DNA from 2 places in the Shigella dysenteriae genome. Region 1 is predicted to be linked to the other one. Evidence: predicted binding sites of a transcription regulator. Region 1 holds the regulator's gene; the other holds the start of a gene.

What was found. The regulator LexA, encoded in region 1, represses DNA repair genes until DNA is damaged. The targets are predictions, from matches to a motif close to TNCTGTATGTACATACAGNA.
Region 2: metR (HTH-type transcriptional regulator MetR) is a predicted target of LexA. The motif match lies at 6,269-6,288, and genes of this name have one in related genera.

Annotation. Positions count from the first base shown of each region.
Region 1 covers NZ_CP055055.1:185,266-197,222, reverse strand. The annotation lists gene HUZ68_RS00920 (hypothetical protein) at 1-292, opposite strand, end outside; partial or broken gene HUZ68_RS00915 (tRNA-dihydrouridine synthase) at 439-543, opposite strand; gene HUZ68_RS00910 (DUF2713 family protein) at 904-1,926, opposite strand; gene zur (zinc uptake transcriptional repressor Zur) at 2,245-2,760, shown strand; gene HUZ68_RS00900 (CsbD family protein) at 2,802-3,011, opposite strand; gene dinF (MATE family efflux transporter DinF) at 3,127-4,452, opposite strand; gene lexA (transcriptional repressor LexA) at 4,525-5,133, opposite strand; gene dgkA (diacylglycerol kinase) at 5,243-5,611, opposite strand; gene plsB (glycerol-3-phosphate 1-O-acyltransferase PlsB) at 5,782-8,205, shown strand; gene ubiA (4-hydroxybenzoate octaprenyltransferase) at 8,360-9,232, opposite strand; gene ubiC (chorismate lyase) at 9,245-9,742, opposite strand; gene HUZ68_RS00865 (SopA family protein) at 9,965-11,545, opposite strand; gene malM (maltose operon protein MalM) at 11,774-11,957, opposite strand, start outside.
Region 2 covers NZ_CP055055.1:4,966,344-4,978,300, reverse strand. The annotation lists gene ubiE (bifunctional demethylmenaquinone methyltransferase/2-methoxy-6-polyprenyl-1,4-benzoquinol methylase UbiE) at 1-282, opposite strand, end outside; gene rmuC (DNA recombination protein RmuC) at 377-1,804, opposite strand; gene udp (uridine phosphorylase) at 1,945-2,706, opposite strand; gene HUZ68_RS23730 (dienelactone hydrolase family protein) at 2,968-3,783, shown strand; gene metE (5-methyltetrahydropteroyltriglutamate--homocysteine S-methyltransferase) at 3,823-6,084, opposite strand; gene metR (HTH-type transcriptional regulator MetR) at 6,320-7,273, shown strand; gene bioP (biotin transporter) at 7,161-8,060, opposite strand; gene yigL (sugar/pyridoxal phosphate phosphatase YigL) at 8,136-8,936, opposite strand; gene pldB (lysophospholipase L2) at 8,944-9,966, opposite strand; gene rhtB (homoserine/homoserine lactone efflux protein) at 10,077-10,697, shown strand; gene rhtC (threonine export protein RhtC) at 10,759-11,379, opposite strand; gene recQ (ATP-dependent DNA helicase RecQ) at 11,443-11,957, opposite strand, start outside.

The sequences.
Region 1 (11,957 bases):
TCATATGGATACGAAAGATGTTTTCTTCAACCCCATAAACACAAATTGCTGCTCCTGATGGTATTCCCTGAACCCGACCTTGCTGAACAAGTTTTATGCAGAACTCATACTTTTCTCTGGAGTTGCCATAGGTACTTAACGCATAGTCCCATTCAAGCTCACCATAGCCACCACACAGAATCTTGTAATCATCATCACTGAGCGGACCAACAGCAAGAGGTAAGCCGACATGATCAATAATCAACTGGATATTGTTACGTACTGATTGACCTATCTCGTCCAGGGTAAGCATCATGGCCTCTCAAGCGGAACACTAAAAGTCGCATTATATCTCATTCTTAAGCCGCGTATGGATTACTCCTTGAAATGAAAACGCCGGGTTCCCAATAGGCTCCCACAAAGTATATAACTACTTGTTTTTCAAAAACGGTACATCCTATCGAGCATTGGTGCAACGCTAAACCGACCACTCCAGTGAACGTCAGTTTTTTCAGGCATTGCGCTGGTTTGGTTGATTTTTTGCATTTCAGAATTACCGTGCATTTTCAAATGTAGAGATTATTTTATCGATATATCATGGAGTTATGTTATTCAGCATCACTGTTCAGGAGGCTCAATAACGGGGTACTATACCATAACAACAGGAAGCGCCTGTCTCATTGCAAAAGAAAAATGAGATCCTCTCAAGGCATGAAGCTCTCACGAAGTGAAGATCTAATCTTATTAGATGTTAGCGTTGTGAAAAGCAATGATAAACAATACAGATTCGACGATAAATAAAAATCACACATTAAACTCCGGTGATATCTCTCCCTGCTAATAGCACTGATAGAGAAAAAAGAACCCAATAAGCATTGGGTTCTTTTATGTAATACCTTTCATACCATCGAAGAACTTCACATATTATTTCTCCGATTTAACCCCGAATAAATCATAAATTAATTTAGAAGTACCTGTATATATTTTAATCTTTTCCTTTGAGTTTGGGTCAAACGACTTAGCAAAGTCAATTAATTTCGGTGCAGCATCTCGCATTTTGCTTAAAATATCAGGGGCGAGCGTTCCTTCATTCACCAGATGTGACATCTTATCCAGATAGCCATCAAAATTCATTTCTCCCCCATCTGCCAGACGCTTCATTTCTCCCAGGTACTTCTTCATATCACGTTGAGATAACTCTTCAAACTGAGCTGTCAGATAGTTCCCATTATGATCATTAATATTCACTTTTTCTGCTCCTGCTAAATCTGTGTAGGCACTAGAGTATGAAAGTGAAATCAACAGCGAAGCGAATAATTTTAAGCTGTTGTCATCATATTTCTGACATGCATTAACAAACGTTAAAAAACCAGAACCTATTGCTTGCAAATGTATATTCGCTAAAGGTTCATTATCTTTAGATTCCTCATAAAATAGCTGAACCGTGGAGGGAAGGCCATTCTTGGTTTCTACATCAAAAGTATATCGTTCTATGGGCGTTGCATCTTTATTACCCTCAGTATTACATATACTATTAACCGCGAAATGAAAAATAGCCCGGTCAACAACTGATGCAATAAAGTCACGATCGTTTAATTCCTCATCAGTGCAATCTGCAATATACTTATTAACCCACTCTTTGAGATTAGTTATTTGCTCAATTAAAAACACATTTTTTTTACGTGCATGCCATAAATTATGAGTGATTCTTTGAATAAACAAATCTATTTTTGCAATAATTATATCCCGATGACGCAGCGCTGAATAATCAATAGACTTACCATATATATTATTTAATTTATCTTTGATTGTACCTCTATTATCTAATTTATCGTTGGTTGCATCTATATTATCTAATTTATCTTTGGTTGCATCTTTATTATCGAATTGATTTGAATTGAGTGTTTTATTAAAGTATCCAGTTGCACCGGGTATTATCTTTAACATGATTCATCTACCTTTTTTGTCGTACCGTGTCCTCCTTATAAGTGTTTTTGGAACCGGTCACTATCAAAAATCGCTCATAATTTTCTGAAATTCGGGTATACGATTAGCCACGGTTAAATAAATAGCGAGTTAACTTGAAGCAATTTATTTAAAAATGAATTATTAATTATTATCGTGTTGATAATGGTACTGCCAGGCAACACAACATCTTACCTACAAAACAGAAAAGCAACATTACGGCAACAATAAGGGTTCTCGGTGTTTTTCCTGGAACATGGTAAAGTAAGGACATTCTTAACCCCCACTTTGAGGTGCCCGATGGAAAAGACCACAACGCAGGAGTTATTAGCGCAGGCTGAAAAAATCTGCGCGCAGCGTAATGTGCGCCTGACTCCACAGCGCCTGGAAGTGTTGCGCCTGATGAGTCTGCAGGATGGCGCTATCAGCGCTTACGATCTGCTTGATTTGCTGCGCGAAGCTGAACCGCAAGCCAAGCCGCCAACGGTTTATCGCGCGCTGGATTTTCTGCTTGAGCAAGGTTTTGTGCATAAGGTGGAATCCACCAACAGTTATGTGCTCTGTCATCTGTTCGACCAGCCCACCCATACGTCAGCCATGTTTATTTGCGATCGCTGCGGCGCGGTGAAAGAAGAATGTGCAGAAGGCGTGGAAGACATCATGCATACGCTGGCGGCAAAAATGGGGTTTGCCCTGCGGCATAATGTGATTGAAGCACATGGGCTCTGTGCGGCATGCGTGGAAGTGGAAGCGTGTCGTCATCCTGAACAGTGCCAGCATGATCACTCTGTGCAGGTGAAAAAGAAACCGCGTTAAGAGGGCGTACATCCTTGTACACGTCGGGCAGGAGGGATTAATTACCAGCGATATTCATTGCGGGTTTCCCAATCCACGACCTCTTTTTCTGCCTGATCTTTCTGATAACCATAACGTTCCTGGATTTTACCGACCAGTTGATCACGTTTACCTTCAATGATCGTCATATCATCATCGGTCAGTTTGCCCCATTGCTCTTTCACTTTACCTTTAAACTGTTTCCAGTTACCGCCGGCTTCATCTTTATTCATAATCAAGACCTCATCGTTAGGTTGTGAATGAGAGTACGTTCACTTTTCTTCTGAACGTGAGATTAAGTGTAGTCAGCAATTTGGCTTAGGATTATTTATTCAGAATTTTTAACCGTCACGTTGCGGCAAACCAGGTACCATTGCGCCAGTGACGCCGCCAGATAGCCGCCAGAGAAAGCCCGCGCAACGCCAGAAAGACGGTTAACGCCAGCCACAAACCATGATTGCCCAGCCACGGCAGCGTAAGGAGCGTCAGCGCAAAACCTGCGGCGGCCACCGCCATACTGTTACGCATTTCGGCGGCACGCGTTGCGCCTATAAACATGCCGTCCAGCAGATAACACCAGACGCCAACCAACGGCAAAATCACCTGCCAGATAAGATAGCGGTCGGCCAGCTGCTGAATCTGGGTTAACGACGTCAGCAACGCAATGATGTGTTCCCCTGCCAGCAAATAGACCACCGAAAACAGCAACGCTACGATCCCCGACTGGCGGCACGCTGCCCGCCAGACATCCAGCAACTGGCTACCGTCGCGCGCACCGTACGCCTGACCGGAGTGCGCTTCAACCGCGTAGGCAAAACCGTCCAGCGCATAGGCGGTAAAGGTGAGTAGCGTCATCAGAACCGCGTTAACAGCGATAATGTCACTCCCCAGTCGCGCGCCAAGTACGGTGATCGCGCCGAAACAGAGTTGCAACAACAGCGAACGCAGCATGATATCGCGGTTAAGCGCCAGCAAGCGACGGAAGTTTCCTCGCCAGGCAGTTTTCAGCATTTCGCCGGAAATTCCGCGTAGTTTGAGGATTTTACGCACCATTAGCAGACCAATCAGCAATGTTGCATATTCCGCAATAACCGTCGCCAGCGCCGCGCCCTGCACGTTCATATGCAGCCCCATCACCAGCCAGACATCCAGCACAATGTTGAGGATATTGCCGACCACTAACAAAATTACTGGCGCACGGGCATATTGCACGCCGAGTAACCAACCGAGTAATACCAGATTCGCCAGCGACGCCGGAGCGCTTAACCAGCGGATTTCAAGAAAGCGCCGCGCCTGTTCCAGGACCGCTTCACTACCGCCAACAATATGCAGCGCCAGATCGATAATCGGCGTACGCAACAGCGCAATTAACGCCCCAGCCCCCAACGCCAACAGCAACGGTTGCACCAGCGCACGGGCTAATGCCTGAGGATTTTTGGCACCATAAGCCTGCGCAGTCAGCCCGGTGGTGCTCATGCGTAAAAACAGCAACAGCATAAAGAGAAAGCTGGTCGCCGTTGCACCAACCGCCACGCCGCCCAAATAAACCGGGCTATCAAGATGACCAATTACCGCCGTATCGACCAGTCCCAGCAACGGAACGGTGATATTGGAGAAAATCATGGGTAAGGCGAGATGCCAGAGTGCTTTATCAGATGAAGTGAGGAATGCCATGCAGACAAGCCTGATGAAGAGAGATGAAAAACAAACCGCGACGCCAGGCGGCATCGCGGTCTCAGAGATATGTTACAGCCAGTCGCCGTTGCGAATAACGCCAACCGCCAGCCCTTCAATGGTGAAGCTCTGCTGACGAAGGTCAACGACAATTGGTTTAAACTCGCTATTTTCTGGCAACAGTTCGACTTTATTGCCCTGTTTTTTCAGGCGCTTAACGGTAACTTCGTCATCAATACGTGCGACAACGACCTGACCGTTACGTACATCCTGAGTTTTATGCACTGCCAGCAAGTCGCCATCCATAATGCCGATATCTTTCATCGACATCCCGCTGACGCGCAGCAGGAAATCAGCATTCGGCTTGAACAAGGAAGGATCGACCTGATAATGACCTTCAATATGCTGTTGCGCCAGAAGCGGTTCACCGGCAGCCACACGACCTACCAGTGGCAACCCTTCTTCCTCTTCCTGCAACAGACGAATCCCGCGTGATGCGCCGGAAACAATTTCAATTACGCCTTTGCGTGCCAGCGCCTTCAGATGTTCTTCAGCCGCGTTTGGGGAACGGAACCCCAAACGCTGCGCGATTTCCGCACGCGTCGGCGGCATACCTGTCTGGCTGATGTGATCACGGATGAGATCAAACACCTCTTGTTGCCTGGCCGTTAACGCTTTCATTCCGCCCCCTGGGTGTATATACAGTTATGCTGTGAGTATATACAGCAAAAGGCGATTTTGGAACCATAAACTGCACAATAAACCAGAGATTTATCGAAATCTGGAAGGGTTATCCAAAATGCGACCATAACAGGATGCACCAGGTAATCACGGCGACGATAATCGCAATCAGCACCGCGGCGGATCCCATATCTTTAGCGCGTCCGGAAAGCTCATGGTATTCAGAGCCAATTCGGTCAACCACTGCTTCGATGGCGCTATTGAGGATTTCCACAATCATCACCAGCATCACGGAGCTGATAAGCAGCACGCGGGTAATTGCGTCCACATCCAGCCAGCAGGCGATGACCACCGCCAACAATACCGCTACGCCTTCCTGACGGAATGCCGCTTCGTTGATCCATGCAGCGCGTAAACCTTTCCAGGAATAGCCAGCAGCTTTGATTATTCGGGTGAATCCAGTGGTATTATTGGCCATTGAAAGAACCTTTTTACATTATGAGCGTCAATATCAGTGTACCGTTAAATCCGATGATTCGGGTTTGCGTAACGCCGCGCGAAACATGAGCGGATACCACAGAATTTCCCATGACTTTCTGCTATCCTTGCCGCGCATTTGCATTATTAACCAGAGGCTTTACATCGTTTATGTCCGGCTGGCCACGAATTTACTACAAATTACTGAATTTACCATTAAGCATCCTGGTAAAAAGCAAGTCTATTCCGGCAGATCCTGCCCCGGAACTGGGGCTGGATACCTCTCGTCCAATTATGTACGTTTTACCGTACAACTCGAAAGCAGACTTGCTGACGTTGCGCGCCCAGTGTCTGGCACATGACCTGCCTGACCCGTTAGAGCCGCTGGAAATCGACGGCACGCTACTGCCGCGCTATGTGTTCATTCACGGCGGGCCGCGTGTATTCACCTATTACACGCCGAAAGAAGAGTCTATTAAGCTGTTCCACGACTATCTCGATTTGCACCGTAGCAACCCAAATCTGGATGTGCAGATGGTGCCAGTATCGGTGATGTTTGGTCGCGCGCCAGGGCGTGAAAAAGGCGAAGTGAACCCGCCGCTGCGTATGCTTAACGGCGTACAGAAATTTTTCGCTGTACTGTGGCTCGGTCGCGACAGTTTTGTGCGTTTCTCGCCGTCAGTTTCGCTGCGCCGTATGGCGGATGAACACGGCACGGATAAAACTATCGCGCAGAAACTGGCGCGCGTGGCGCGTATGCACTTTGCCCGTCAACGTCTGGCTGCCGTGGGTCCACGTCTGCCTGCTCGTCAGGATCTGTTTAATAAGCTGCTCGCCTCCCGCGCCATTGCCAAAGCGGTAGAAGATGAAGCGCGCAGCAAAAAAATCTCCCATGAAAAAGCGCAGCAGAACGCGATTGCGCTGATGGAAGAGATTGCGGCGAATTTCTCTTACGAGATGATCCGCCTGACTGACCGTATTCTGGGCTTCACCTGGAACCGCCTTTACCAGGGCATCAACGTCCATAACGCCGAGCGCGTTCGCCAGCTGGCCCACGACGGTCATGAGCTGGTATATGTGCCTTGCCACCGCAGCCACATGGACTACCTGCTGCTTTCTTACGTGCTGTATCACCAGGGGCTGGTGCCGCCGCATATCGCCGCCGGGATCAACCTGAACTTCTGGCCTGCCGGGCCGATTTTCCGCCGTCTGGGGGCGTTCTTTATTCGCCGTACGTTTAAAGGCAATAAGCTCTATTCCACCGTTTTCCGTGAGTATCTCGGCGAACTGTTCAGCCGTGGTTATTCCGTCGAGTACTTCGTGGAAGGCGGTCGTTCCCGTACGGGGCGTTTGCTGGATCCGAAAACCGGTACGCTGTCGATGACCATTCAGGCGATGCTGCGTGGCGGCACGCGTCCGATTACGCTGATTCCGATCTATATCGGTTATGAGCACGTCATGGAAGTGGGTACTTACGCCAAAGAACTGCGCGGTGCGACGAAAGAGAAAGAGAGCCTGCCGCAGATGCTGCGCGGTTTAAGCAAGCTGCGTAATCTCGGTCAGGGTTACGTCAACTTCGGTGAACCAATGCCGTTGATGACCTACCTTAACCAGCACGTACCAGACTGGCGTGAATCTATCGATCCCATCGAAGCGGTGCGTCCGGCCTGGTTAACGCCGACGGTCAATAATATTGCTGCCGATCTAATGGTACGCATTAACAACGCAGGCGCGGCAAACGCCATGAACCTGTGCTGTACTGCGCTACTGGCGTCACGTCAGCGCTCACTCACCCGCGAGCAGTTAACCGAGCAACTCAACTGCTACCTGGATCTGATGCGCAACGTACCTTACTCCACGGACTCTACCGTTCCTTCAGCCAGCGCCAGCGAGCTTATCGATCACGCGCTGCAAATGAACAAGTTTGAAGTCGAGAAAGACACTATCGGCGACATCATCATTCTACCGCGCGAGCAAGCGGTGCTGATGACCTACTATCGCAACAACATTGCGCATATGTTGGTGCTGCCTTCGCTGATGGCGGCAATTGTCACCCAGCATCGCCACATCTCCCGCGACGTATTGATGGAGCACGTCAATGTGCTTTACCCAATGCTGAAAGCGGAGCTGTTCCTGCGCTGGGATCGCGACGAGTTGCCGGACGTTATTGATGCGCTGGCAAATGAGATGCAACGTCAGGGGCTGATTACCCTGCAAGATGATGAGTTGCATATCAACCCGGCGCATTCTCGCACGCTACAGCTGCTCGCCGCAGGCGCGCGCGAAACGCTGCAACGTTATGCCATCACCTTCTGGCTGTTGAGCGCCAACCCGTCGATCAACCGCGGTACGCTGGAGAAAGAGAGCCGCACCGTCGCGCAACGTCTCTCCGTGCTGCACGGCATCAACGCGCCGGAGTTCTTCGACAAAGCGGTGTTCAGTTCTCTGGTGCTGACGCTGCGTGATGAAGGGTATATCAGCGATAGCGGCGATGCCGAACCGGCAGAAACGATGAAGGTTTATCAGTTGCTGGCGGAGTTGATTACATCAGACGTGCGTTTGACGATTGAGAGTGCGACGCAGGGCGAAGGGTAATCAGAGAGAATTGCCGGATGCGGCGCAAACGCCTTATCAGGCTTACCATAATCTGCAAATTCAATAAATTGCGATCTGTTGTGTAGGCCTGAGAAGCGCAACGCATCAGGCAGCCCAGAAGAAAGCCGGATGATCATCCGGCTTTTTTACATCATCAGAAATGCCAGTAACTCATTGCCAGCCCTAAAAACAGTACCAGACCAACATAGTTATTATTCATAAATGCTTTAAAGCAGGCTTCACGCTCGCGGTTGGCAATCAGTTTTTGTTGATAAACAAACAGCGCGCCAGCCACCAGAATTGACCAGTAATATCCCCAGCCTAAGCCATTTAACTCACCGATGATCGCCATCAGTGCCAGTACGCCAATCTGCAAAATACCAATAATCAATTTATCGTATTGGCCGAACAGGATTGCGGTGGATTTAATGCCAATCTTCACATCATCATCACGGTCAACCATCGCATACTGCGTGTCGTAAGCCACCGCCCAGAGAATATTGGCGAGGAACATTAACCAGCAACTCAATGGCACCGACTCACTCACAGCAGCAAAAGCCATTGGAATCGACCAGCCAAACGCCGCGCCCAGCACCACTTGCGGTAGATGGGTATACCGCTTCATAAACGGGTACACCCACGCCAGCGCTAGCGCGGCAATCGACAACAGAATGGTCATCGTATTCAGCGTCAGCACCAGTAAAAACGAAATCAGTACCAGCACTACAAACAGCGCGCGCGCCTCTTTCTCTGTTACCGCGCCGCTGGGAAGTGGTCGGTTCGCCGTGCGCTTAACATGACCATCAAACTTGCGGTCAGCATAATCATTCACCACACATCCGGCAGCGCGCATCAGCCAGACACCCGCGACAAACACCGCCAGGATCCAGAGCTGGGGAACGCCCGGTGTCGCCACCCACAACGCCCATAATGTTGGCCAGAGCAGCAGTAACGCGCCAATTGGCTTATCCGTACGCATTAAGCGATGAAACGCCAGCAGCTTATTCTGCGTCAGACTCCACTCCATATTTTTTTCCTCTTAGTACAACGGTGACGCCGGTAAAAACAGTTCTGTTAGCAACAGCGGTTTACCGCTTAATCGCAGGCGGGAACGTCGCCCCCACAGTCCGGCATCACGGCCTATCTCAATAAAGTCCCGGGTTAATGTCGATGATGTGAACAGATAGCGTCCTAACGGCGTTTTACCCAATTTTTGTAACGCCAGCTCCGGCCCGCTTAACGTTGACACAGGAACGACGGTACGACCGGCAAGCCACGGTTCACCATCGGCACATAACAAAATTTCACGTAACCAGTAACGAGACTCTTTCGGCAGCAGCGGCAGTTCTTCGGGGATTTCATTCTGCTCGACAAACCCTTCGCGGATCATCGTCACGCTCACCGTTTTTCCCTGCTGTTCAAAACGTTTTGTCATGGAATCTTCCAGCAACAGCCAGTCGAGCAGTTGCGGATCCAGGGCAGGGATCTCTGTAAAATAGCGCAGCGCACGCAGTTGCGTTAACGCGGGGTGTGACATGCCGAACTCTCCGTTACATAACGTAAAGGCATTGTATCGCAGAAAAGTGTTTACGGGAGATGTAAAGCAAATTAAGTGATCTAATGCGCAACAAAAACGCAACAATCGCATGAAGTGGTAAAACGCTGTTGAACCTTACGCTTTGCCGATGCCCGTGCTGGCGAGGGCAACCATAGGGGCATCACCGCCCAGGATGCCAGGAACGGTGATGTTTTCCTTTACTTAAATACCTTTATTCTTTATACGATTAGCTCGCCAACTCTCAGTAAAAATGGGGAAAAGTGCATGTTTATCCTGAGATTTGGAGCCGAAAAGTGTTTCCGGAGTAAGATTAACAGGCAATATCTCATGTCTGGATTTGTAGATATACGTGGAATTCCAATTGGTATCTTTTGTAGGATTCAACATATCATGTAAGCGCTGGGAGCTTACCACCATAACTGGCCCATCATCGACAGAGGAGAACAAGATAAAGATATTATCGTTTCGTGTTAATTCATTCGTGTTAAAGGTTCTTAAATTATCTTCAATTTCTATAAATAAAGGTGAAACATCATCACTACGAATCCACTCTTTATAAAGATGCCAGGCATTTTCTTTGATCGTATCATTCGTTGATCGTAGAGCCTGATCGATAAGTTGGATAAAAAAATTGTTATTTCGATCAATCAGCCATTTATTCATATTAAATCTGTTAATAAAATCGATCATCTGTTGGGTATCGAAATTCACCTTACTGAATCGATTTTGACGCATAAAATTATCGAACTTGTTATCTTCATCAGGATGGATATAACTACGTATAATGGGATCTTTTATATAAGGACCATGGCTAAATATTTTCTTCATATTCTCAATAAAGTTTTTATTAACAATATTAAGAATTTTTAATTGCATCACCAGTTTTACTGCCAGAACGGATTTCAATATCGCTGGATCATCTGGCAACGAATCAATCATTTTTATAATGTTATTGATATAACCATCGAGATATTCATTTCCAAATATATCTGAGTAATCAATAGATAATACCATTAGTTGTGTAACGCTGTCTTTAAAATTCCCTGTCGATATTCGCACATGATCAAACATAACAGCTGTTAAATTCGATTTAATAAATGATATTTCTTTGTCAGTAAGAAATTCTGCTCTGGTGAAGTGCGAAGCATAAAGATAACAATGATCGAAGTTTGAATTTCTAATCTGACATTCCCAAAAATTACTATGAGTAAGTTGACTCTGCGAGAAGTCAACTGTATCAAGAATATTTTTGCTAAAATCGACATAATCACCACTCGCTTTGATAAAAATTACATTGTGTAAACGTCGACATTTAAATATGACATTATCAACTATTGCAGTAGTAAAATTGCAATCCCCAATTTCTTTACATTCGAATGTTACATGTTGTAGATTTGATGATATGAAAGACACCTTCGAAATAACGTCACCTTTAAAATGACAACTTGTTAAATCCAATTCAGACAGGTCGATATACCCCTGCGCATCTTTAGCCATCATAAAATCACAAGCGCATTCTATTTTTTCATTTCTATAAAATTTTACGCTTACAATATCACCACTGATTGAGACTTCACGAAACATATTTATTGAATGATTTTTTTCGTTCCGTTGTTTTATATTTAAAAAAATATTGCTGATATAAATAAAGTTTTCTCGATTTAACCCTGGCACCCCATTAAAATTACGTAGTAAATCAAAATCTACTATATTATTTCCTTGCACCACACCATGTTTTATCAAAGAGTTATTGCCGTCAAACTTTGAGATATGACCTAACATAAAACCTCTGCATTACAGAAATGAAATAACTGGAAAAAGTAGCCTGAGCGTCCAGACACTACCGGCGAAAGGAAAAGAATCTCTGATAATGCATTGAGATAATGGATATTCTTAGTGAAGAAGAAGTGAAGTACTATAAAAAATCGCTCATATCCCTGGAATGAAGCATAAAAAAAGGTGCGCCAGGAGACGCACCAGTTGTTGCAAAATCAGCACTGTGGGGCGTAATTACCCCTTGCCTTTTACACTGCTGATAAAGGTGGAACGGGCAGATGTCGATCCCAGGCGTTCAGCTTCATCAAGCAGTTTTAACGCCTTATCAACATCACCTTTCGCGACAGCGTTTTTGATCGCGGTATTAAAATAACTTTCCGTGTCGTTGAGCATCGGCTCGCTTTTCTTCACCGGTGCC
Region 2 (11,957 bases), 290 kb from region 1:
AGCAAGGACCACTTTGCCAGTTTCTCCGACCAGGCGGGAGAATTTCGCTGTCAGGTCGCCGGTGCCACCAGCCAGATCCAGCACGGTCTGCCCACGGCGTACGCCGCTGCAATCAATCGTGAATCGCTTCCACAAACGATGAATACCAAATGACATCAAATCATTCATGACATCGTATTTTGATGCCACGGAATGGAAAACGTGGGCGACCATATCCGCTTTTTGTTCCTTCGCGACGGTCTGAAAACCAAAGTGCGTCGTTTCTTGTGACTTATCCACCATCTCAATGCCTGCTCATCAAAAAATTGTTCCAGAAGTGTAACAGATTGGGCGTCGATGCCCTAGATTTCTACCCGGCTTAACTACTCCCAATGGGCTAGCGCGACTGCTGATTATATTCATCATCGCGTTGATAAGCTTCATCATTCGGCTGCTCCGGAACCGACCGAAGTCGATACTCTTCATCCTGGCTCACCGCCTGTTCAGCCAAATCCGGATTAATCTCGCGTTTAATTTCTACTCCTAAACCGCGAAACGCTTCTGCCTGCGCCAGCACATTTCCGCGACCTGAAGAGAGTTTTTTCATTGCCTGGCGGTAGTTATCCTGCGCTTTGTCGAGACTTTGACCAATCGCTGACATGTCATCGACGAACAAACGCATCTTGTCGTACAGCTTGCTGGCACGATCGGCGATTTGCTGGGCGTTGCGGCTTTGATGCTCATAACGCCACAGGTTGGCGATAGTGCGCAGCGCCACCAGCAGCGTAGTCGGGCTAACCAGCATGATATTGTTTTTCAACGCTTCGGTGATCAGCTCCGGCTGGCGGTCAAGCGCCAGTAAAAAAGCGGGTTCAACGGGAATAAACATCAGCACGTAATCCAGAGTTCGCAGCCCCGGCAGCTGTTGATAATCTTTGCGTCCCAGCAAACGGATATGGTTACGCACCGACGCGATATGTTCCTGTAGCGCGCTTTCGCGGGTGTAGTCGTCTTCGGCGTTAAAATAGCGTTCATAGGCGACCAGCGTCATTTTGGCGTCGATCACCACATCTTTTCCCTGCGGCAGCCGCACGATGACATCCGGCTGCATCCGCGAGCGGGCGTCATTTTCGATGCTGACCTGGGTTTCATATTCATACCCTTCACGCAGACCGGAAGCCTCCAGCACCCGCGTCAATACTACCTCGCCCCAGTTGCCCTGGGTTTTATTGTCGCCTTTCAGCGCGCGCGTCAGGTTGATCGCTTCCTGGGCCATTTGCGCGTTGAGCTGCTGGAGATTGCGAATTTCGTGGGTCAGGGTATGGCGTTCTTGTGCTTCTTTACCAAAGCTGTCCTGAACCTGACGGCGGAAACCGTCCAGTTGTTCACGTAGCGGCGACAACAGGCTGTTCAGGCTCTGACGGTTTTGCTCATCAACCCGGCGATTGCTGTGCTCAAAAATACGGTTGGCGAGGTTTTCAAACTGCTCACTGAGGCGCTGCTCGCTGTTAATCATCTGGCGAATTTTATCGTCAGCATGTTGCTGTGCGGCTTCCATCCGCGTGGTTACTTCACGCAGATCGGCCTCCAGAGAGGTGTTAATACTTTGCAGGCTGCGCACTTCGTTATTGAGTAACTCGCACTCGGCGCGCCAGTGCTCGCTTTGGGTAATTTGTTGTTTTGCCGCGCTTAACTCCGCGACCATCTCTTCACGTTCAGCTAATTGCTCGGCTTTTTGCTGCGCATGTTGATAACTGGCAAACAGCCAGCCAATTGCCACACCCACCAACGCAATAACTGCGTAAACCATGATTGAGAAATCCACAACGCCTCCTGACGCAACAACTTACCCGCACAAAATAGAATTGTGCTGTACAAACGTCCAGTTGGAAAGGCATTTCCTGCGAGGCGCTACGCAAAAATACAAAAGGCCGAACGCGTCGGCCTTCAGACAGGAGAAGAGAATTACAGCAGACGACGCGCCGCTTCCACCACGATTTTCACCGCATGGCTTTCGGTTTGTTTCATCGTCTCAGCATTCGGGATCTCTTGCTGGGTGCGGTTAACGATAACACCCGCTACCATACCGGCACGCAGGCCCTGACTTGCACACATGGTCAGCAGGGTTGCAGATTCCATTTCATAGTTCATTACGCCCATCGCCTGCCACTCTTCCATAGAACCTTTAAAGTGACGAACTACGCGACCAGAGTAAGTATCGTAACGTTCCTGACCTGGGTAGAAGGTATCAGAAGAAGCTGTCACGCCAACGTGAGTTGTCGCGCCAATGGATTTCGCAGCTTCAACCAGCGCAGTCGTACATTCGAAATCAGCGACAGCCGGGAATTCCAGCGGTGCGAAGTGCAGGCTCGCGCCATCCAGACGGACAGACGCCGTGGTAACCAGGACATCACCCACATTAATATGCGGCTGAATAGCGCCCGTTGTACCGATACGCAGGAAGGTGCGAATGCCCAGCTGTGCCAGCTCTTCAACAGCAATAGAGGTAGACGGGCCGCCGATACCGGTAGAGCAGACGATAACAGGTTTACCATCCAGCTCTGCACGCCAGGTAGTGAATTCGCGGTGAGATGCCAGCTTAACCGGCTTATCCATCAGCGCGGCGATCTTTTCCACACGATCCGGGTCGCCAGGGACGATGGCAAGCGTAGCCCCTTGTAAATCGTTTTTAGTGAGGCCGAGATGAAAAACATCAGACTTGGACATATACAACTCCTCTGTGAATCGGTTTAGTCAGAAGAAGCAAAAAGACACTTTACCGAAGGGTTTAACATTTTTTCGTGATACTCATCACCATGACGCAAATGCGTTGCATAAATTTACCCACCAAAAGTGATTCAAATCACATAAATCACTCTTCATTCTGCAGGACTGCATAAAAGATGAGCCGATTCAGGCAATGTGATTTGTTGCATGCTGACTATAGTTAACATTGCGCAACATTTTTATAAGGGTACGGAGAATACCATGGCAACAACACAACAATCTGGATTTGCACCTGCTGCATCGCCTCTCGCTTCGACCATCGTTCAGACCCCGGACGACGCGATTGTGGCGGGCTTCACCTCTATCCCTTCACAAGGGGATAACATGCCTGCTTACCATGCCAGACCAAAGCAAAGCGATGGCCCACTGCCAGTGGTCATTGTAGTGCAGGAAATTTTTGGCGTGCATGAACATATCCGCGACATTTGTCGCCGTCTGGCGCTGGAGGGGTATCTGGCTATCGCACCTGAACTTTACTTCCGCGAAGGCGATCCGAATGATTTTGCCGATATCCCCACGTTGCTTAGCGGTCTGGTAGCAAAAGTGCCTGACTCGCAGGTGCTGGCCGATCTCGATCATGTCGCCAGTTGGGCTTCCCGCAACGGCGGCGATGTTCATCGTTTAATGATCACCGGATTCTGCTGGGGTGGACGTATCACCTGGCTGTATGCCGCGCATAATCCACAGCTAAAAGCCGCAGTGGCGTGGTACGGCAAACTGGCGGGCGATAAGTCGCTGAATTCACCGAAACAACCTGTTGATATCGCAACCGATCTTAACGCGCCGGTTCTCGGCTTATATGGTGGTCAGGATAACAGCATTCCGCAGGAGAGCGTTGAAACCATGCGCCAGGCGCTGCGGGCTGCTAATGCGAAAGCAGAGATTATCGTGTACCCGGATGCCGGGCATGCATTCAACGCTGATTATCGCCCGAGCTATCATGCCGAATCTGCGAAAGATGGCTGGCAGCGTATGCTGGAATGGTTTAAGCAGTATGGAGGGAAGACGTCGCTGTAATGAGAAAAGACCGGGTGGTATTACCACCCGGTTTGGATTTTACCCCCGACGCAAGTTCTGCGCCGCCTGCACCATATTCGCCAGTGCTGCGCGGGTTTCTGGCCAGCCGCGCGTTTTCAGGCCACAGTCCGGGTTGACCCACAGGCGCTCTGCCGGAATGCGTTTTGCCGCTTTCTTCAGCAAGGCTTCAATCCATTCCACGCTCGGTACGTTTGGCGAGTGAATGTCATAGACGCCTGGACCGATTTCATTCGGATAATCAAACTCTTCGAACGACTCCAGCAACTCCATGTCAGAACGCGAGGTTTCGATGGTGATGACGTCTGCGTCCAGCGCCGCAATCGAATCCATGATGTCGTTGAACTCGCAATAACACATGTGAGTGTGGATTTGTGTGTCATCTTTCGCCACGGCGGCGTTGATACGGAAGGCCTCCACGCCCCACTGGAGATATGCATCCCAGTCGCTACGACGCAGCGGTAAACCTTCGCGCAGCGCCGGTTCATCAATCTGGATGATGCCAATTCCTGCGGCTTCCAGGTCCGCCACTTCATCACGCAGCGCCAGCGCAATTTGTTTGGCGATGGTTTCACGGCTGACATCTTCACGCGGGAACGACCAGCAGAGAATCGTCACCGGGCCGGTCAGCATCCCTTTCACCGGTTTGTCGGTCAGCGATTGCGCATACTTCGCCCACTCCACGGTAATCGGTGCCGGGCGGCTAACGTCACCAATGACAATCGGCGGCTTCACGCAGCGGGAACCGTAGCTCTGTACCCAACCGTTTTGCGTAAAGACAAAGCCATCCAGGTGCTCGCCAAAGTATTCCACCATGTCATTACGCTCGGCCTCGCCATGTACCAGCACATCCAGACCTAAACGTTCCTGCTCAACAATGGCCTGCCTGATATGTTCCGCAATACCCGTACGGTAGTTGTTGGCGTCGAGATTGCCCTTTTTGAAATCCAGACGCAGGGTACGAATTTCCGTGGTTTGCGGGAAGGAACCAATAGTGGTGGTCGGCCACGCTGGCAGTTTAAAACGCGCACGCTGGGCTTCAGCACGCACTTCATAAACGTTCGCACGCTGGCTGTCCTGAGCAGTGATCGCCGCCAGACGCTTTTCTACCGCCGGATTATGTACGCGGGTTGAGTGACGGCGCGCCTGAATCGGAGCGCTCCACTCTGCCAGAGCGGTCGTATCACCGCTGTTTAGCGCATCGCGCAGCAGTGTGAGTTCATGGCATTTTTGCAGGGCGAAGGCAAACCAGCTTTTCACTTCTGCATCAAGACGCGTTTCCACGCTCAGGTCGATGGGGCTGTGCAGCAATGAGCAGGAAGAAGCTACCCACAAATCGCGTTTGCCGACAATGTCCTTAATTTGCGCATATTTCTCGGTAAGATCGGCGCGCCAGACGTTACGACCATTGATCAGACCAGCAGACAGTAGCCAGTCTGAAGGCAGGCGCTTGTGCAGTTCAGCAACGTCATCTTTACCATGTACAAGGTCCACATGCAGACCCTGAACAGGCAGCGCCGTAATCGTGTCGAGGTTTGGCGTTACGCCTTCAAAATAGGTGGTCAGCAGCAGATTCACCTGGCCCTGAAGTGCCTCGTAAGCGGGTTTGTATGCGTCCAGCCACGCCTGAGGTAGTTCCAGTACCAGCGCCGGTTCGTCGATCTGTACCCACTCAATGCCGCGTTTTGCCAGTTCTGCCAGCACTTGCTGATAAACCGGCAGAATGTCGTTCAGCAGGCTCAGGCGGTCAAACTGTTCACCTTTCACTTTCCCCAGCCACAGGTAAGTAATCGGCCCCAGCAGCACAGGCTTGACCTTGTGGCCCAGCGCCAGCGCCTCGTCCACTTCCTCCAGCAGCTGCGTCCAGGTCAGTTTGAACTGTTGGCCTTTAACGAACTCCGGCACCATGTAGTGATAGTTGGTGTTAAACCATTTGGTCATTTCCGCCGCCGCCGCAGGTTCGCCAGTCGGCGCACGTCCACGACCAATACGGAACAGGGTGTCGATATCTACCGAACCATCTTTGTTCTGATGACGCGCCGGAACGTTACCCAGCAGCAGACTGGTGGTCAGTACATGATCGTACCAGGCAAAATCGCCCACCGGCAGCAGGTCGATACCCGCTTGCTTTTGTTGATCCCAGTGACGAGCACGCAATTCACGCCCTACCGCCAGCAGTTCTTCACGCGTGGAGTTCCCCGCCCAATAACTCTCTTGCGCTTTTTTCAGCTCGCGACGCAGGCCAACGCGAGGGAAACCGAGGGTGTGATTCAATATTGTCATTTTTCTTCCTCTAATTATATGTAAATCCTATGGATTTTGAATTTAGGGAAGGCGGCAAGTTTATTCATCCCCGGGAGCTTACTGAAGTAAGTGACCGGGGTGGAGAAACGCAGCCAACGCACCATAAATTTAAAAGACGAAGGATTTTAGCCGTCCAGATGTTTACACATCCATAATTGGCGGTTACTGTATATTCCTCAAGCGCAAATTATTCATGCCGAAGTGAAGGACTTTCATGATCGAAGTAAAACACCTGAAAACGCTACAAGCGTTGCGGAACTGCGGCTCGCTCGCAGCCGCTGCGGCGACGTTGCATCAGACGCAATCCGCCCTGTCTCACCAGTTTAGCGATCTGGAACAACGCCTTGGCTTCCGGCTCTTTGTGCGTAAGAGCCAGCCGCTACGCTTTACACCGCAGGGAGAAATCCTGTTGCAACTGGCAAACCAGGTGCTGCCGCAAATCAGCCAGGCACTGCAAGCCTGTAATGAACCGCAGCAGACACGCCTGCGCATTGCCATTGAGTGCCATAGCTGTATTCAGTGGCTGACGCCCGCGTTAGAAAATTTCCATAAGAACTGGCCGCAGGTCGAGATGGACTTTAAATCGGGCGTGACGTTTGACCCGCAGCCTGCGTTGCAACAGGGCGAGCTGGATCTGGTGATGACGTCCGATATTTTGCCGCGCAGTGGACTGCATTATTCGCCGATGTTCGATTATGAAGTGCGTCTGGTGTTAGCACCTGACCATCCACTAGCGGCGAAAACGCGTATCACGCCGGAAGATCTCGCCAGCGAGACGCTGTTGATTTATCCGGTGCAGCGTAGCCGACTGGATGTCTGGCGGCATTTTCTTCAGCCGGCAGGCGTCAGCCCATCACTGAAAAGCGTCGATAACACCTTATTGTTGATTCAGATGGTTGCCGCGCGGATGGGCATTGCCGCGCTGCCGCACTGGGTGGTGGAGAGTTTTGAGCGCCAGCATCTGGTGGTGACCAAAACCCTGGGCGAAGGCTTGTGGAGCCGGCTGTACGCCGCCGTGCGCGATGGCGAGCAGCGTCAGCCGATTACAGAAGCATTTATTCGCTCAGCGCGCAATCACGCCTGCGATCATCTGCCGTTTGTGAAGAGCGCGGAGCGACCCACTTACGATGCACCCACAGTGAGGCCAGGATCACCAGCGCGCCTGTAATAAACGTTGGCCAGTGCGGCTGTTGGTGCCAGATAGCCAGGTTTACCAGCAGCCCTGCCGGAACGTGCATATTATTCATAATGCCCAGCGTTCCGGCGTCTACTTGGGTTGCGCCGTAGTTCCACATAAAGTAGCCAATCCCGGAAGCCACCACGCCAAGAAACACCAGAATGCCCCATTGCAGCGAGGTTTGCGGCATTTTCTGCGCATTTCCCAGCAAGAACCATGCAATTACCGCCACCAGGAACGCGCCAAGATAGAACCACGCAAAGGCGTTATGCTGCGGCATCGGGCGAGTTTCCATCAGGCGTTTGTAACCCACCATGCCGATGGCAAAAGTGATATTGGAGAGTTGCACCAGCAACAAGCCAGTCCAGAAATGGTCGGTGACCTGATCATAGCGAATAATCCCGGCACCAATCACCGCCAACAAGGCGCTAAAAGCATAGCCCCAGCGCAGACGGCGCTTACTCATGATGTCATAAATCAGCGTGATGTAGAGCGGCGTCAGTACGGTGAACAGCAGCAGTTCGGAGACCGTCAGGTAGAGATACGCGCGGAAACTCAGCATATACATCACGCCGAGCTGCATCGCGCCCACCAGCATATACAGGCCGACTGTTTTCAGGCTATTGCCACGGGTACGCAGAAACGGCAGAAAAACGAGTGCCGCCAGGCCAACGCGCACCAGCACCGCAAAATAGCTATCGACGTGCCCCGCAAGGTACTCGCCATAAAAGCTAAAGGAGAAGGCCCACAGAATCGTGGTGATGATAAGTAGCGCCACAATGGAAAACTCTTTGATTAACGAGTATCCATTGTAGCGAAGTATCAGGTTGACAATTGACCAAATAAAGAACGATTACGATAAATAGAGTTTACGCAGATAATGCGGCACCGCGTCGTCGGCATTAGTACCAATCACTTCCAGCTCGGGATGAAGGTCTTTCAGACGCTGGTGCGCACTGCCCATAATGCAGCCTTTCCCCGCCATCGACAGCATTTCGGCATCGTTCATCCCGTCACCAAACGCAATACAATCCTTCAGGCTGTAGCCCAGTTTCTTCGCCACCGCTTCCAGCGCATGGCCTTTTGAAACGCCGCCCGCCATCACTTCCAGACAGGTTAAGGTAGAGAAACTGACGTTGACGCGATCGCCCCAACGAGCGTTAATCGCCTGCTCCAGCGGCAGCAGTTGTTCATGGGAATCGCAGGTGAAGAACACTTTGCTGACGCCTTCCGGCTCCAGTAATCCAGGCTCATACAGCGCATATTTGAACACCGCTTCTTTAAAAAAGCGCATCTCTTCCGGGCGATGGCGATTCATAAACCATTCGTCGTCGCGATAAACGTTAGTAATGATGTCCGGATTGTCGTTGACTACGCCAAACAGATCGCTGGCAATGTCGCGATCCAGGTTATGAGCAAAAATCAGATTACCATCCAGATCGTGAACGCGCGCACCATTGGAGGTAATCATGTAAGACTTAATCTCCAGATTATCGCGAATTTGCCCCACATCAACGTGGTGACGACCGGTCGCAAACACAAAGTTGATGCCGCGCGCGGTGAGCAGCTTCAGGGTTTCTTTGGCGTAAGGGGATAACGTATGGTCGGGAGAAAGTAACGTGCCATCTAAATCAGACGCAACAACCTGGTACATAAGAAATTTAAACCTCTGTAGAGCGGTTTCCGCTGGGTGAGTTATGCCTGTTGAAAAAATCAACGATGGCGTGGAGCGCAACTGAGCGCATTGCGTCCTTTTCAAAAAGGATCTCATGGTACGCACCTTTAATTACCAGCGGTCGTCCCCCTTCGACAGGATGGCCCGCGGCGGTGCGGAGTTCACAAAAACGGTCGTGCATGCGGTTATCCACCACGCGTTCCTCTTCAGCTTGTAAGAGAAGCGTTGGCGTGGCGTCATCACCCGCACCGGCTAACACCTGTTCGCCAGCCAGAATACTTTCGCGTACCCAATGGTAGGTCGGCCCACCGACGCGAATCGTTGGGTCATCAGCATAGAAGCGTAAGTTACGTCGATATCGCTGTCTGCTGTGGGTCAGTACGTTGATAGCAAACGGCAACGCGCGCCAGCGCCCGGTGCCTATTGCATAGCCATCACGGAAACGTGGATGCGCTTCGGCCCAGTTGAGGATCTGCCGTGCCATAAATGACGGCATACGAATCACGATCCCAAACATTGGCGCAGTTAGCGCAATGGCGTCACATACACCTGGATGGCGTTGCAGAAATAATGTGGAGATCGCACCGCCCATCGAATGTGCCAGTATATAGCGTTTACGCCACGGACCGGGCTGGACCTCCTGTTGCCAGAATGCCGCCAGATCATCAACATAATCATTAAAGCGATTAACATGCCCGAGATGCGGATCGGCTAACAGGCGACCGGAACGTCCCTGCCCGCGATGGTCGATGATTAAGACATCAAACCCCAAATGGAACAAATCGTAGGCCAGTTCCGCATATTTTACGTAGCTCTCAATACGCCCCGGGCAGATGACTACCACCCGGTCATGGTGCTGTGCGCGAAAACGGACAAAGCGCACCGGAATGTCATCCACACCAGTAAACTCTGCTTCATCACGCTGACGCCAGAAATCAGTCAGCGGTCCCATGGTAAAAGCAGCAAACGCGTTTTCTCTTGTTTCCCAGTCTTTTTGCTGCTGAAACATCGGGTAATCTGCCTCTTAAACCACGTAAAATCGTTTTTTTTAGCGTGCCTGACACAACGCTGCGACAGTAGCGTATTGTGGCACAAAAATAGACACACCGGGAGTTCATCATGACCTTAGAATGGTGGTTTGCCTACCTGCTGACATCGATCATTTTAAGCCTGTCGCCAGGCTCTGGTGCAATCAACACTATGACCACCTCGCTCAACCACGGTTATCGCGGCGCGGTGGCGTCTATTGCTGGGCTTCAGACCGGACTGGCGATTCATATTGTGCTGGTTGGCGTGGAGTTGGGGACGCTATTTTCCCGCTCAGTGATTGCGTTTGAAGTGTTGAAGTGGGCAGGCGCGGCTTACTTGATTTGGCTGGGAATACAGCAATGGCGCGCCGCTGGCGCAATTGATCTTAAATCGCTGGCCTCTACTCAATCGCGTCGACATTTGTTCCAGCGCGCAGTTTTTGTGAATCTCACCAATCCCAAAAGTATTGTGTTTCTGGCGGCGCTATTTCCGCAATTCATCATGCCGCAACAGCCGCAACTGATGCAGTATATCGTGCTCGGCGTCACCACTATTGTGGTCGATATTATTGTGATGATCGGTTACGCCACCCTTGCTCAACGGATTGCTCTATGGATTAAAGGACCAAAGCAGATGAAGGCGCTGAATAAGATTTTCGGCTCGTTGTTTATGCTGGTGGGAGCGCTGTTAGCATCGGCGAGGCATGCGTGAAAAATAATGTCGGATGCGGCGTAAAAGCCTTATCCGACTTACTCTGAAGACGCGTCTGGCATCAACGCGAAATAATCAAATGAATGCCAAATCCGGCAAATAATGCCCCGGCAAAACCATCAATCCACTTCGCCAGACGTTGATAACCACGGCGCATTTGCGGCAGAGCAAACAGGCTGGCAACGACGGTAAACCACGCCAGTGTTTCGACAATGATCAGCGCAAAAATGCCCCAGCGCGCGGTAGTGCCAACGTTATCACCGACAAACAATGAGAACACCGAGCCAAAGTAGATAATCGCTTTCGGATTAGCGAGATTGGTCAGTAAACCTTTCAGGAAACTGCGCCCACTTTTCGCCAGCTCGACCTGTGGCGCAGGTGCAGAAACCGCCTCTTTTTTCAGCGCGCCGCGCAGCATCTGGTAACCCATCCAGCAGAGATACAGGCCACCGCCAACCATAATCAGCGTATGCAGCCAGGCCATTTTTTCGATAATCAAATGCAGGCCAAGCAACGCAATCCCTGCCCAAACCATAACGCCGCAGGTAATACCCAGCACGCCCATCATCGCTTCTTTACGGGAACGACTGACAGCGGTCTGAGAGACAAAAAAGAAATCAGGACCGGGACTCATAAGCGCCACAATGTGCACCATGGCGACGGTGAGAAATAACATCAACATACATTTGACTCGCGGGGGAAACGTTTACGGAGTCTTCATCCTGGCACTTTTTTATGCTGCTGACTACTCTTCGTCGTCGCCATCGACATGCGCACGAATCAGCGCCATAAACGGTTTACCAAAGCGTTCCAGCTTGCGCATCCCAACGCCGTTAACGCTGAGCATTTCGCTGGCGGTGATCGGCATCTGTTCAGCCATCTCAATCAAGGTTGCGTCGTTAAACACCACGTACGGCGGGACATTACTTTCATCGGCAATCGATTTACGCAGTTTGCGTAATTTGGCGAACAGTTTGCGATCATAGTTGCCGCCGAACGATTTCTGCATCGCTTTCGGTTTGAGCGCCACGATACGCGGCACGGCAAGTTGCAAAGAGGATTCGCCGCGCAGCACCGGGCGCGCGGCCTCTGTCAGTTGTAGGGCAGAATGCTGGGCAATATTTTGCGTCACCAGGCCGAGGTGAATCAGCTGGCGGATCACGCTCACCCAATGTTCATGGCTTTTATCACGGCCCATGCCATAGACTTTCAGTTTGTCATGACCATAGTCGCGGATACGCTGGTTATTAGCACCACGAA